Regions from separate parts of the Macrococcus bovicus genome, predicted to be linked through region 2. Evidence: riboswitches for the same ligand, from Rfam matches in the RefSeq annotation. Region 2 holds a riboswitch; each other region holds the start of a gene.

Region 1 (3,470 bases), 130 kb from region 2:
CAGCTGAGAATTCAATCAGCGACACGGTCGTAAATGTCAGTCCCAATATCAATGCGCCTGCCGCTTCAGGGACAAGCACTTTAAACAGAATGTCGAATTTTGTTGAACCCATTGCTTCCGCTGCCTCTATCACCCCTTTATCAACCGAGATGATGTTATTCTCAACAACCCGGGCGATGGACAGTGAAGCCGCGAGCGTCATCGGGAAAATAGCTGCCCAGATGCCAATAGATGTGCCCACCAAGAAACGTGTAACAGGTATCAATGCAACCAGAAATATAATGAATGGAATCGGTCTGATGGTGTTGATCACAAAGTTTAACGCCATATTCACTGAACGATTCTCAAGGACATGGCCCCGTCCTGTTGCATAGAGCAATATCCCGAGCGGAATACCTATCATTGCTGCGAGCACCAATGTAATACCGACCATAATCAATGTATGAATGAGTTCCTGCAGAATAATCGGATAAAATTCAGATAAATCAGCTTGCAAAGCCATCAACCTCCTTGATTTCAATACCATATTGCTTCAGCTCCAGCAGGGCAAACTGGACCTTGTAATCTGAGCCGACCGCCTCTATCAGTAAATTACCGAATAAACGATCGGTCAACTCAGTTATACTGCCATACAAAATATTAAAATCGACTTCATACTTGCGGCCAATCTGGCTCAGCACGGGTTCCAGTATCTGCTGATGATTGAAGATGAATCGATATAACTTCCGTGAGGGTTCTACACCTTTTGGCACATGGTCATTCAGCACAGAATGGACAAAACGTTTCGTCGTCGGATGCACGGGATTCGTGAATAGGTCAAAGACTTTGTTCTGTTCTACAATACGCCCTTGTTCCATGACCGCCACTTCATCGCAGATTGTCTTGACGACTTCCATTTCGTGCGTAATGAGTACGATGGTGATGTTCAGTTCCTGATTGATACGTTTCAGAAGACGCAGGATTTCATCCGTTGTTTCGGGGTCCAGAGCAGACGTCGCTTCATCACAAAGCAGAATTTCCGGATTCGTTGCAAGCGCACGGGCGATACCGATACGTTGCTTCTGGCCACCTGACAGCTGAGCCGGATAATCATGTTTCTTATCTGACAAACCGACAAACTGAAGTAATTCATCGACGCGCTGATCCAGTTCTGCTTGTGAATACTTTTTGGTCAGCTTCAGTGGATATTTAATATTATCTGCGACTGTCTTTGCCTTAAAAAGGTTGAACTGCTGAAAAATCATGCCGATATTCTGCCGTCTTTTTCTGAGCAGCTGGGGTTTTAAGGTAGTGATGTTTTCACCATCTACTATGATGCGACCGCTCGTCGGTTTTTCGAGCTTGTTGATCAACCGGATCAGAGTGGACTTACCGGCGCCTGAATAACCCACAATGCCGAATATCTGTCCTCTCTCTATATTCAGTGTCACATCTTGCAGTGCCGTCACTGTTCCTTTCTTCGTCTGAAACTGTTTTGATACTTCATCAATTTCAATAATTGCCATGGTAGCCTCCTTAAAAATCAAAAAAAAGACCTTTTAGCCAGAAGCTAAAAAGTCTTAAACGTCCTTTTATCTGCCAAGCTAAGCTTGATGGAATTAGCACAGTGCTCATTTCTGAGTCCGCTGCTGAGATGTCATCGGGCCATATCCCTCGATCTCTCTTGATAAGTTTTATGAAGTTATACTCATAGTACATGGACATGAATAAAGTGTCAACTTCTTTTTTTAATTTTCGCAATCTTGAATCTATGATAAAATAAGTGACTATAATAGAGATAAGAAGTAGGTACTTATGACAGACAAACAAACGCTGATACAAGAACAGTTTTTAAAACTACTGGAACAACATCGTTTTCGTGAAATTACTATTAAAATGATCTGCGAAGAAGCGCATATCAACCGCTCCACTTTTTATACATACTATCTTGATAAATATGACTTGCTGGATAATATGATTGAACAGCATCTATCAGAACTCAACTTAATCGGCAGTCAGTTTGCAGAAGCCATAAAGACGGATTCTGATACTCTACGTACTTCATCACGCCTTTATTTGAATCATTTGTTCTCATATATCTATGAGAATCAGAGTTTTTTTCGTACATTGATGACAGTTCATCCGGCTCAGAACTTCACACAAAAATTTATGGGGGTTCTGAAGGAAAACTACATGCACATCATTATGGATCATCACCTTCAGGATCCTGAGCATTTTGTCAATTACACGTTAGGTGGCCAGTTTGGAATTATTTATTTCTGGCTGCAGAATTATTGCGTCGAGCCCCCGGAGAAGATAGCAGATATCGTCTATCGTAACATTCTCAAGACAAATCGTTAATTTATTGTAAAACTCAGCTTTTGATCGATTGTTTCCTGTATAATAAAATCACTAAACTACTGGGGGTCCTGAATGAAGTATATTAAACGCACACTTGCATTGACCATGCTTTCCACTATTCTGTGCTCTTCTTACGCACAAGCAGACACATTAAGAATGGGGCATATTAAAGATACTAACTCCATTATCATCACCAGTATGAATGCGATGACGAAAAAAGTCGCAGGTGATTATGTGAACTATACGCTTTATGTCAATGATAAAGTGATGATCAACCAGCAACCTTATTATCGTGTCCAGGTGACGCCTGACATCAACAATGCAATCGGCTACGTTGCAGCAGACGACCTCGTGATTCGCCCGGTTAAAGATGCAGCAAAACCTGATACAACGCTTCAGCTTTCAGCCAGCACAAAGGTCTACAGCGTTCCTGAAGGGACAGACAGACAAATCATAGACCGCGCACCTAAAGGTGAAAGCGTTACAGTGAATCAGTCACTGCAGGTCGGAGATACACTCTATCATGAAATCACCCGGACTACCGGTTTAACAGGGTGGATAAAAGCTGACCACCCTACATCGCAGCCGGCAACTAAGAAATCTGAGATCAAACATGCTGTCAGCCAAGAGCAGAAAGTCAGCAAACCAGCCCAACCGAGCATTAAGAAGCCAGTGACTAAAACAGAAATTAAGGCCACCCCTATTGCAGGGGCACGCATGGTCACAGCCAGTCTTGAAGATGCTTACAAAGCGCAGATGAGACTGACACCAAGACCACAGACCTCTAATGGTATCAAGTGGTATAACGCACCTAAGACAGCCATTCTTGAAGCGATGGATACTGGCAAACTGGCAGCTGACAGCATCAACCGTTACCAGTTCCTTAATCTGACCGAACCTCAAGGTCTCTCTGTGGAGCAGCTCAATTACCTGCTTCAAGGTAAAGGTATTTTAGAAGGACGTGGACAGGCATTTAAAGTGGCCAGTGAACATTATGGCATCAATGAAATCTATTTAATTTCACATGCTTTGCTGGAAACAGGTGAAGGGACAAGTGAACTTGCACAAGGCAAGAAAGTGAAAGGTGCTGACAAAAAGAAGAAATATTACAACATGTTCGGCATCGGCGC
Region 2 (3,470 bases):
CGATAACACCGGCGATTGCCGTAGCACCTACCAGCGAGATCGTGGTAACCGTGATACCTGAGATCAGAGCTGGCAATGATTCACGCAGCAGCACTTTCCAGATAAGTGTCCAGCGGCTCGCGCCCATCGCTTCTGCTGCTTCAATGACACCTTTATCGATTTCTTTCATACCGATCTCCACAAGACGGGCGTAGAAGGGAGCAGCGCCGATAATTAATGCAGGCAGCGCACCTTTGACCCCGCTGATCGTCCCCATCAGGACGTTGGTGAATGGAATAAGAAGCAGAATCAGAATAATAAACGGAATCGCCCGGAACAGATTGACAAAAAAGGCCATGATATTATAGAAAATCTTTGCCCCTCTTGATTTGCTGCGTGAAGCAAGGAATAACGCCGTTCCGATGATCAGACCGAATATAAAAGTGAAGATTGCCGAAATAATCGTCATATACAGCGTTTCATAAACAGCCACCCAGACATCCGGCCAGATGACATTCTCAAAACTGAACATTTCTCTTAACGTATCCATCATCGTATTATCCACGTCTTTCCACCTCCGCTTCAACGCCGTGCACCCTTAACTCGTCGAACATTCTTTCGACTTCAGCATTAAGGGCAGGCACATGTACGATCAGATGGCCGAAAGAACCGTTCTGCGTATGCTTAATGTTACCGGCAAGAACATTCGCATCCAGATCATACTTTCTGATCATCCGGCTGACAATCGGCTGCCCGGTAGAAGAACCGACAAACTTCAGGCGAAGAATCGCTCCGGTCGGATAATGTGCCATAATCTCATCGATAGAAGCTTCAACTTCAGCGTCTTTCAGATCATCTTTGACAAAGCGCTGCGTGACAGTTGACTGCGGATTTTCAAACACTTCCATGACAGGACCCTGCTCCACCACACGCCCATTTTCCATGACAGCGACCTGGTGACAGATTTTTCGGATGACCTGCATTTCATGCGTGATCAGAATAATCGTCAGTTTGAGCTGGCGATTGATGTTCACCAACAGCTCCAGAATTTCATCTGTCGTCTGCGGGTCAAGTGCACTGGTTGCTTCATCACAGAGCAGCACAGTCGGGTTATTGGCCAGCGAACGGGCAATGCCGACCCGCTGTTTCTGCCCCCCTGACAGCTGAGAGGGATAAGCATTTTCTCGGCCTTCAAGTCCGACCAGGCGGATCAGTTCATTGACCCGTGCAGTACGTTCAGTTTTAGAGACACCTGCAATTTCAAGCGGAAATGCAATGTTATCGAATACTGTACGTGACCACAGCAGATTGAAATGCTGGAAGATCATACCGATTTTCTGTCTTTTCTTTCTGAGGTCAGTCGGACTGAGCTCTGCAATGTTATCGCCACCGACGACCACATCACCCGTCGTCGGTTTTTCAAGGCCATTGAACATACGGATTAACGTACTTTTACCTGCACCTGAAAAACCGATGACACCATATATTTCACCCTCGTTGATCGTCAGATTGACATCATCAACAGCGGTTATCATTCCTTTTTTTGTTGCGAACTGCTTGACAACATGATTTAACGTAATCACTTACGTACCTCCTTTAAACGAATAAAGCGTCTTTCCCGTAAAGAGAAAGACGCAATGAGTTCATCGTCTCTCATCTTCTAAAGCGTATGCTTTATGTGAATTGGCACCATGTCATATGACGGTTGCCGGGTTTCATAGGGCACATCCCTCCACCACTCTTGATAAGAGTTATATTCAATTGTTATACATATTAGACTACAATATTTAAATCGTCAATACTTTACGAATAATTTCATAAATATTTGTGACGGATTCAAAACGATAGATGGTTTCCACTACTTCATCGTCTTTTACAATGAGCAGAACAGGCACACTCATCAGCTGATAGCGCTGCGCGAATGACGCCGCAAAATTTAAATCTACTTTCATTATATTGACTTCAATCAGTTCTGGCATGATGTCTATCATGCGCTCTGCGACCTTACATGTACCGCAGAGGGGCGTATAACCGAATATCACATAATTACCAGACGGGGCTGAAGGCAAATACTCCCTGACTTTCATCTTCCGCTTCCAGACCTTTCACTTCAAACTCATGTTTCATTAATTTTTTGGCGAGATAATCTACAGGGCAGCGGCCGACCTCACCATAAGTTGGATCAATATAGATATGCTTGCATTCACTTAAATGGCGTTTGAACCAGCTGCGAATGTTTTTCCCTGCTTTATCAGCATCAGTCATGATATAGACGTTATGGCCTGTCAGTTCATCGAGCATTTCGTCCATTTTACTGACACCCATCGTGCCGTTCGTGCAGATAATATGTACAGGTTCAGATAATACTTGTTGTAACTTTTTCTTGTCAGACTTGCCTTCCACAACTATGACTTTACTGATTACAGACATCTCATCACCTTTTCATATGCAGTTATAAAAAAATCCTTGATAAGCATCTTATCAAGGAAATTATAGCATTTACGCGTTAATCATTTCATCATATTGAGCTTGGTCAAGTAACTCATTTAATTCATCGTCACTTTCAGTCTCAACTTTAATCATCCAAGCATTTTCATAAGGAGATTCATTAACGAATTCCGGAGAATCTTCAAGTTCGTTGTTTACTTCTACAACTTTACCACTAAGCGGCGCATATAATTCTGAAACTGTTTTAACAGACTCAACGCTGCCGAAAGGTTGTCCTGCTGAAATTTCATCGCCGACTTCTGGAAGTTCAACGAAAACGATGTCTCCGAGCTCTGATTGAGCGAAGTCAGTGATACCGATTGTTTTAATGTTTCCTTCTGATTTTACCCATTCGTGATCTTTAGAATACTTTAAGCCTTCAATAGTTGCCACAAAAATCCCCTCCTAATAGTAATTACACTCTAATAATGACACAGCATGACAGCTTATTCAACATTTTTTATAGCCAGATCTGTCGATACTGTTCCTCCTTGAAACCAAGCGTAATCTGCTTACCGTTGGTTGCAAGCGGTCTTTTAACGAGCATCCCATCAGATGCCAGAAGATTTAATTTTTCATCCAGTGGTAACGCTTCCAATTTATCCTTCAGTCCAAGCTCGCGGAACTTAGTGCCTTGACGGTTGAACAACTGATCGACCTCAACACCTGTATCTTCAATCAACTTCCTGAATTCAGCAGCAGTCGGTGTCAGCTCCACAATATGAATCGGTTCAAAGCTGACGCCATGCTCCTGCAGAAACTGAGCTGCTTTTCGACATGTTGAACAATTAGGTAACTGATAAAATTTTAGCATCGTCTTCCTCCATAACAGTAAGATAGAATAATAGTACCAATATTTCGACAATAGGACAAATGTCTCTCAAGCTCATCGTTTATTTTTTGACCAAGAATGGTATATACTCAATATAAAGACAAAAAGGAGTATGACTATGAGAACAATAAGTCAATATGCAGAATTCGAAGAGATTATTAACCAGGATGAA
Region 3 (3,470 bases), 980 kb from region 2:
TTCTTCTAGGTGACCTACCTTATTCTTTTTACCATGTAAAGACTAGTGACATAATAAGGATAACGATAAACATCAGGAGGATATACGATGACTAATATTGATTATGAAAAAGAAATTCAAGCCTTTGAAGAAAAAAAGAAACAATTATTAAAATAAAAGCGTGATAAAGACAGGGAAGAACTTCAGACATTAAAAGAGAGGGAAAACTGGTGCAAAAACAAGTAATTGCACCAAGTCTCAGGGAAAGCTGGTGCAAAAACAAGTAATTGCACCAAGTCTCGGAATACTTGCTATAAAAAACCCCCTTCACTGACCATTACAGTGAAGGGGGTTATCTCTATTATCCGCGGTATTTGAAGCCGCCTTTTTCTTCGATTTCCGGTGATTCGAACTGCTTGAAGTTCTCCTGGAACATTTTCGCCAGTTTTGTAGCTGTCTCGTCATAGGCATCATCTGATACCCATGTGTTACGAGGCAGGAGCAGCTCAGAAGGAACACCAGGCACTGACTTCGGAATGTTTAAGCCGAAGATATCATCCTGGACATATTCAACATCTTCAAGGCCGCCGCTGATGGCACGACGGATCATGGAACGTGTATATTTCAGGTTCATCCGGCTGCCGACGCCGTATTCGCCGCCTGTCCAGCCTGTGTTGACCAAGTAGACTTTGACGCCGTGCTTGTCGATCAGGTCACCTAACATGTTCGCATATACAGTGGCATGCAGTGGCAAGAATGGTGAACCGAAACATGTTGAGAATACCGGCTGCGGGCTTGTGACGCCGCGTTCTGTTCCGGCAAGTTTAGATGTGAAGCCACTTAAGAAGTGATACATCGATTGTTCTTTGGTTAATTTAGAGATTGGAGGAAGTACACCGAATGCATCTGCTGTTAAGAAGATGATTGTTTTAGCATGTCCTGCATAAGACGGCAGGACGATATTGTCGATGTTATCAATTGGATAAGCGGCACGTGTGTTTTCTGTCAGAGATTTATCAGAATAGTCAGGTGTCCCGTCTTCTTCCACTTTGACGTTCTCAAGGATAGCGCCGTAACGGATGGCATCGTAGATCTGCGGTTCTTTCTCACGTGTCAGATCAATCGTTTTGGCATAGCAGCCACCTTCGATATTGAAGACCCCTTCATCGTTCCAGCCGTGCTCATCGTCACCGATCAGTTTACGCTGTGGGTCTGCTGATAATGTGGTTTTACCTGTACCTGATAAACCGAAGAAGAGGGCAACGTCCTTATTCTCACCGACGTTCGCTGAACAGTGCATACTCATGATGCCTTGCACCGGCAGGTAGTAGTTCATGACACCGAAGATCCCTTTTTTCATTTCGCCGGCATATTCAGTTCCGCCGATCAGGATGATCTTATGTTTGAAGCTTGTAATGATGAAGGTTTCTGATTTTGTGCCATCTACTGCCGGGTCTGCCTTGAAGTGAGGGGCAGAGATGATCGTGAATTCAGGATCAATAGCCAGGCCTTCCTCTTTTGTTTCAGGACGGATGAACATGGTACGGGCAAACATATTATGCCAAGCGAGTTCGTTGATAACCTGTAATTTTAACTGTGAGGCTTTACTTGCGCCGGCATAGCCGTTGAAGACATAGACTTTTTCCTTGTTATTTAAATAGTTCAGCACTTTATCGACTAACTTCAGGAAGACTTCCTCTTCAATCGGCTGGTTGACAGCACCCCAGTCGATCTTATCTTCCGTCTCTGCTTCACGCACGATGAAACGGTCTTTCGGTGAACGGCCTGTATATTTACCGGTTTCAGTGCGGATGGCGCCTGACTCAGTCAGTTCCCCTTCGTTATTCTGAATAATTTCGTTGATTAACTGTGTACGTGATAACTGTTTCAGTGTAGACGGTTTTTCCAGCAGCTGATTGATTTCTGCCACGTAATTTTCATTCATTTAATAATCCCCCATTAGATGATTGATATGCTGATGTAAGCATTTTCACTCATTAGTATAGCATAATGAAAATCATATGCCATCTCACATATTTAATGTTAGAAAATTCATAAAAATAGTACATTTTGAGTTTTTAGTTAAACATGTTGACGGTTTACACAAAGTTTAGTATTATCTTACTTGCGGATTCTCTTATCCAGAGTGGTGGAGGGACATGGACCCTTTGAAGCCCAGCAACCTTTTGAGTAAGGTGCCAAACCGTTTGCAGATCTCATCTGAACGATAAGAGTGAATGGACTTGTATTGTCGAGCCTTTCTCTCTTAACTGTAGGGAAAGGCTTTTTTCTATGGATTGAACCGTAATCATATATATAAAAGGAGAATTATCTATGGCAGATCGTAAATTATTTACTTCTGAATCAGTAACAGAAGGACACCCGGATAAAATTGCGGACCAGATTTCTGACGCAATTTTAGACGCTATTTTGACAGGAGACCCGAAAGCACGTGTGGCATGTGAGACATCAGTGACGACAGGTATGGCACTGATCGCCGGTGAGATCACGACTTCTACTTACGTTGATATCCCGAAAGTCGTGCGTGAAACAGTTAAAGAGATCGGTTATACCCGCGCAAAATTCGGTTATGACTATCAGACGATGGCTGTATTGACAGCGATTGACGAGCAGTCACCTGACATCGCACAAGGTGTAGACCGTGCGCTTGAAGACCGTGAAGACTTATCGGATTCAGACATCGAATCTATCGGTGCCGGCGACCAAGGCTTAATGTTTGGTTTTGCCTGCAACGAAACAGAGAGCTTGATGCCGCTGCCGATTTCACTTTCACACGAACTTGCACGCCGCTTAACAGAAGTACGTAAGAACGGTACGCTTGACTACTTACGTCCGGACGGTAAGACACAGGTAACGGTTGAGTATGATGAGAACAACAAGCCTAAACGTGTGGATACTATCGTCATCTCTTCTCAGCACCACGAGAAAATCGAGCTTGAGCAGATTCAGGCTGACATTAAAGAACATGTCATCAAACCAGTTGTGCCGGCTGAATTAATCGATGAGGAAACGAAGTACTTCATCAACCCGACTGGCCGTTTCGTTATCGGTGGACCGCAAGGGGATGCCGGTTTAACAGGCCGTAAGATCATTGTGGATACTTACGGTGGCTATGCGCGTCACGGTGGCGGTGCATTCTCTGGTAAGGATGCAACGAAAGTTGACCGTTCAGGCGCATACGCAGCACGTTACGTTGCGAAGAACATCGTAGCAGCCGGCCTTGCAGATAAAGCAGAAGTTCAGCTTGCCTATGCAATCGGGGTCGCACATCCGGTTTCAATCTCAGTGGATACGTTCGGTACAAGCGACTATTCTGAAGTAGAACTGGTGGAAGCAGTCCGCAGCACATTCGACTTACGCCCGGCAGGTATCATCAAGATGCTTGACCTGCGTCGTCCGATCTACAAGCAGACAGCAGCATACGGCCATTTCGGTCGTACAGACGTTGAACTGCCTTGGGAACAGACAGA
Region 4 (3,470 bases), 490 kb from region 2:
TTGTTATAGATCTCCTGCTGCAGAATGCGGGCCATGTGAGAAGGCGTCTGTGCGAACAGATGATAGGAATCTGTAATATCCATGAAGAATTCATCAATACTATACTGATGGAAATCTTCCGGCGCCACATATTGCAGGGCGATAGCTGAAATCCGACTCGATACTTGAATATACTTCAGCATCGACGGGTTAATGATATAAATATCTGAACGATGCGGTATCTCAAATAATCTCGAACCCGTTTTAATTCCCAACGCTTTCAAGGGTGGCGTTGCAGCCAGCACAACAGATCCCTGCCGCTTTGTATCTCCGACAACAGCCAGTTTAGTTGTCAGTGGGTTCAGTCCTTTTTCGATACACGAGACCGATGCAAAGAAGCTTTTAAGGTCAATACAGAGTACATCACGAGCATTGCATTGATAATAGTCATACATTCCCCCACCTCATTTATGAGTCCATTGTATAAGGGAACATATGTTCGTGTAAAGTAGTATGAAGTCCTTTTCTTCAAAAAAATAATTAACTTGAGACTCCGTTATTGATAGAGGCCTGCTGTTTCCTTGAGCCTGATGAGCAACTCTTCTATCTCCTCGTCACTGATTGCAAGTGAGATCCGAATATAATCATCACCGTTTGAACCGAATGGTAGCCCCGGTGTCGTCAGGATGGACTGTGTTTTCAGCAGATAATCGACGTATTCTTCACTTTTATAGCCGGGCGGGATTCTAAGCCACAGGAAGATGCCGCCCTGCATCGGTTCAAACGGGATGCCTGCCTCAGTGAGAAAGTCTGTAACTTGATCTCTACGCTTTCTGAAAATCGCGTTCTGTGTCTCTAAAAAAGGTTCCCCTAATTTCAGTGCACTGACCGCCGCTTCCTGAACGACCCCCCACATCCCTACTTGTGTATGATCCTGATAATAATTGAGGGCACCGATGATATCTTTATTGCCGACAGCAAAACCTATCCGTACACCTGACATATTGAAACCTTTGGAGAGTGAATAAATCTCGACTGCTACGTCCTTCGCGCCTGGCGACTGCAGAATGCTCGGATTTTTAGCATCAAAGCCGAATGCCGCATAGGCGAAGTCGTGGACAATCTTTGTCTGCGTCCCTCTGAAACGCCGGACGACAGCATCGAACCCTGCACGAGTCGCAACTGCCCCTGTCGGGTTGCTCGGATAATTAAGGTAGATGAGACGTGTATCTGCTAATACGGCAGAATCAAGGGCATCAAAGTCCGGCCAGTAATGGTTGGCGGGCTGGAGCGGCAGTTCATAGGCCGTGCCACGGGCCAGCTTCACACCAGCAAGATAATCAGTGTAACCCGGGTTCGGCAGCAGAACGCCTTCACCCGGTTCAATCACACAAAGCGGCAAGTTGACCAGCCCGTTTTTCGTCCCGTAAAGAATACAGATCTCCTCATCTTTATCCAGCTCAACCCCATAAGTATCTAAATAGAATTTCTGGATGGCTTCTTTCAACGCTTCCTTACCACGGAAAACACCATATTTATTATTCGCAGGCTCCTGTACTGCGGACTGAATCGTCTCGAGTACTTCTGCCGGAACTTTCTGATCGGGTATACCGACCGCTGTGTTGATAAGCGGTTTGCTGCCGATATCGAGCTTTCTGCCCATCGTCTTGCCAAAATAACTTTCTGGTATAGAATCAAGTAATTTAGAACGCATTTCCTCTCCCCTTCTTCTTCAATCGAAATAAAAAACGTCATTACTTCGCAGCAATGACGTCAGAAAATCACTTATCTGCCAAGCTGTCGCTTGATGGATTTAGCACAGTACTCTCAGATGAGCCTGCTGCTGAGATTTCACAGGGCCAGTTCCCTCCATCTCTCTGGATAAGACATATTTAAATGATTGTTATCAATATAGTATTAAACAGTGACGTTGTCAAACAGATTTCGTGCGAGCTGCACTGGACGCTTTATCGATCAAATGGCTCATGCATTCTGCTGTTATTTTTTAATTTTCAGTTGTGCAAATTGAAGATAAGCATTATAATCTTGAAAGTAAACGGAAAACTCTCCGTTTAATTTCCAGTAAAGGACTTAATGATGAGACAGGATGCACAGGATAACTATAACAGCATAAAAACAACTGCCGCTGCACTTTTTGAAATGTATGGGGTGGAACAGGTCAGTATGAACCAGATTGCGCAAACACTCCAGATTGGTGCGGGTACCTTATATCGTCATTTCAAGGATAAGGGCGTGCTATGCTTCAGCTTACTGGAGGAGGACTTTGATCATCTCTTTACATCTTTTGATCATATTCAATCTTCTGATAAGGATAAACGCGAACAATTAAGCGAGATGCTGACATTGATGCTCGAATTCAAACGCGACAATGAAGACCTTCTGCTTTGCATTGAAAAGCACGAAATGCGCTCCCTCTTTAAAGAGACAGACTATTATAAGACACTCTATCAGTATTTTGAGACTATTTTCGCTTCACATGACCAACCTCAGTTCAAGACAGACATGCTGCTCAATGCGTTGACTACAAGAAGCTATCAATATCAGACGCATTTCCGCCATGTTGACCTTGATACTTTCAAGTCCAATTTGATGGCATTATTTTATCCATATTCCTAATTTCTACGAAAGGTTGACACAATTGAATTCTATTAAATACAAAACACTCCGCAGCTTCGAAATATTTCTGCTGTCAGTAATTACTGTCTTCGGAATCGGCTCACAATATTTCACGAACATTGCCTATAGCCTGAATCAAGGTCTTATTCAGTCCACTTTTAACCTGGATTCCAAATATCTGATAGTCCCGACCGTGCTGACCAATTTTGCCTTCGCACTCGGTATTCCATTTGGACATCTGTTCACAAAGCGGCTCAGCTTCAAAAAAAGTTTTCTGCTTTTTATTTCTCTTTCTCTTTTCGCTTCCATTCTTTGCTTAATGACCAATAATATCTATCTATTAACTGTGGGTAAATGTCTACAAGGCCTCAGTACAGGTGTCCTATTCTTTACAACATTACCGCATGCTTTTCATGTGTTCCCGAAGCAATATAAAAACGTCTTTCTCTTTATGGTCATTGTCGGCTTATTCGGTGCCAATGCTCTAGGAGGTATATCCGGTAGTTTCTCAATTGAAACACAGGAATGGCGCTGGCTTTATACCATCAATATCGCCTCTGCCATCATCTGCATCCTGATTGCTGTCTTCGCCCTGAAAGATGATCATTATGTCTCAAAAGAACATCATCCCTACGATTTACCAGAAGTCATCACACTAGTGGTTCTAGCCCTGACACTTGCCGTTGCTTGTGCGTTTCTACCTATCTCAGGTGTTTCTTCAATGTGGTTTATTTCATACGCAGCAGTATCTGTCATTTTATTCATTCTGTTTGTTATCTTGAATGCAAGAGCAGAACATCCTATCGTTCACTTCAGCACACTTTATGAACGGAAACCGATGACGGGTGCTGTTA

What was found. Region 2 has a riboswitch for S-adenosylmethionine ahead of QSV55_RS03340 (methionine ABC transporter ATP-binding protein). Riboswitches for the same ligand answer to the same signal wherever they lie in the genome.
Region 1: it holds a riboswitch for S-adenosylmethionine, as region 2 does, so the genes downstream of both, QSV55_RS02660 (methionine ABC transporter ATP-binding protein) here and QSV55_RS03340 (methionine ABC transporter ATP-binding protein) in region 2, are expected to answer to the same signal.
Region 3: it holds a riboswitch for S-adenosylmethionine, as region 2 does, so the genes downstream of both, metK (methionine adenosyltransferase) here and QSV55_RS03340 (methionine ABC transporter ATP-binding protein) in region 2, are expected to answer to the same signal.
Region 4: it holds a riboswitch for S-adenosylmethionine, as region 2 does, so the genes downstream of both, QSV55_RS00750 (aminotransferase class I/II-fold pyridoxal phosphate-dependent enzyme) here and QSV55_RS03340 (methionine ABC transporter ATP-binding protein) in region 2, are expected to answer to the same signal.

Annotation. Positions count from the first base shown of each region.
Region 1 covers NZ_CP128470.1:425,496-428,965, reverse strand. The annotation lists gene QSV55_RS02665 (methionine ABC transporter permease) at 1-496, opposite strand, end outside; gene QSV55_RS02660 (methionine ABC transporter ATP-binding protein) at 486-1,499, opposite strand; SAM riboswitch class I at 1,569-1,673, opposite strand; gene QSV55_RS02655 (TetR/AcrR family transcriptional regulator) at 1,795-2,340, shown strand; gene QSV55_RS02650 (N-acetylglucosaminidase) at 2,413-3,470, shown strand, end outside.
Region 2 covers NZ_CP128470.1:554,558-558,027, reverse strand. The annotation lists gene QSV55_RS03345 (methionine ABC transporter permease) at 1-544, opposite strand, end outside; gene QSV55_RS03340 (methionine ABC transporter ATP-binding protein) at 537-1,562, opposite strand; SAM riboswitch class I at 1,630-1,730, opposite strand; gene QSV55_RS03335 (YbbN family protein) at 1,767-1,970, opposite strand; gene QSV55_RS03330 (toprim domain-containing protein) at 2,026-2,409, opposite strand; gene gcvH (glycine cleavage system protein GcvH) at 2,479-2,859, opposite strand; gene QSV55_RS03320 (arsenate reductase family protein) at 2,927-3,280, opposite strand; gene QSV55_RS03315 (thioredoxin family protein) at 3,417-3,470, shown strand, end outside.
Region 3 covers NZ_CP128470.1:1,537,441-1,540,910, reverse strand. The annotation lists gene pckA (phosphoenolpyruvate carboxykinase (ATP)) at 341-1,924, opposite strand; SAM riboswitch class I at 2,114-2,213, shown strand; gene metK (methionine adenosyltransferase) at 2,314-3,470, shown strand, end outside.
Region 4 covers NZ_CP128470.1:65,441-68,910, reverse strand. The annotation lists gene QSV55_RS00755 (Y-family DNA polymerase) at 1-434, opposite strand, end outside; gene QSV55_RS00750 (aminotransferase class I/II-fold pyridoxal phosphate-dependent enzyme) at 536-1,693, opposite strand; SAM riboswitch class I at 1,762-1,867, opposite strand; gene QSV55_RS00745 (TetR/AcrR family transcriptional regulator) at 2,077-2,616, shown strand; gene QSV55_RS00740 (MFS transporter) at 2,639-3,470, shown strand, end outside.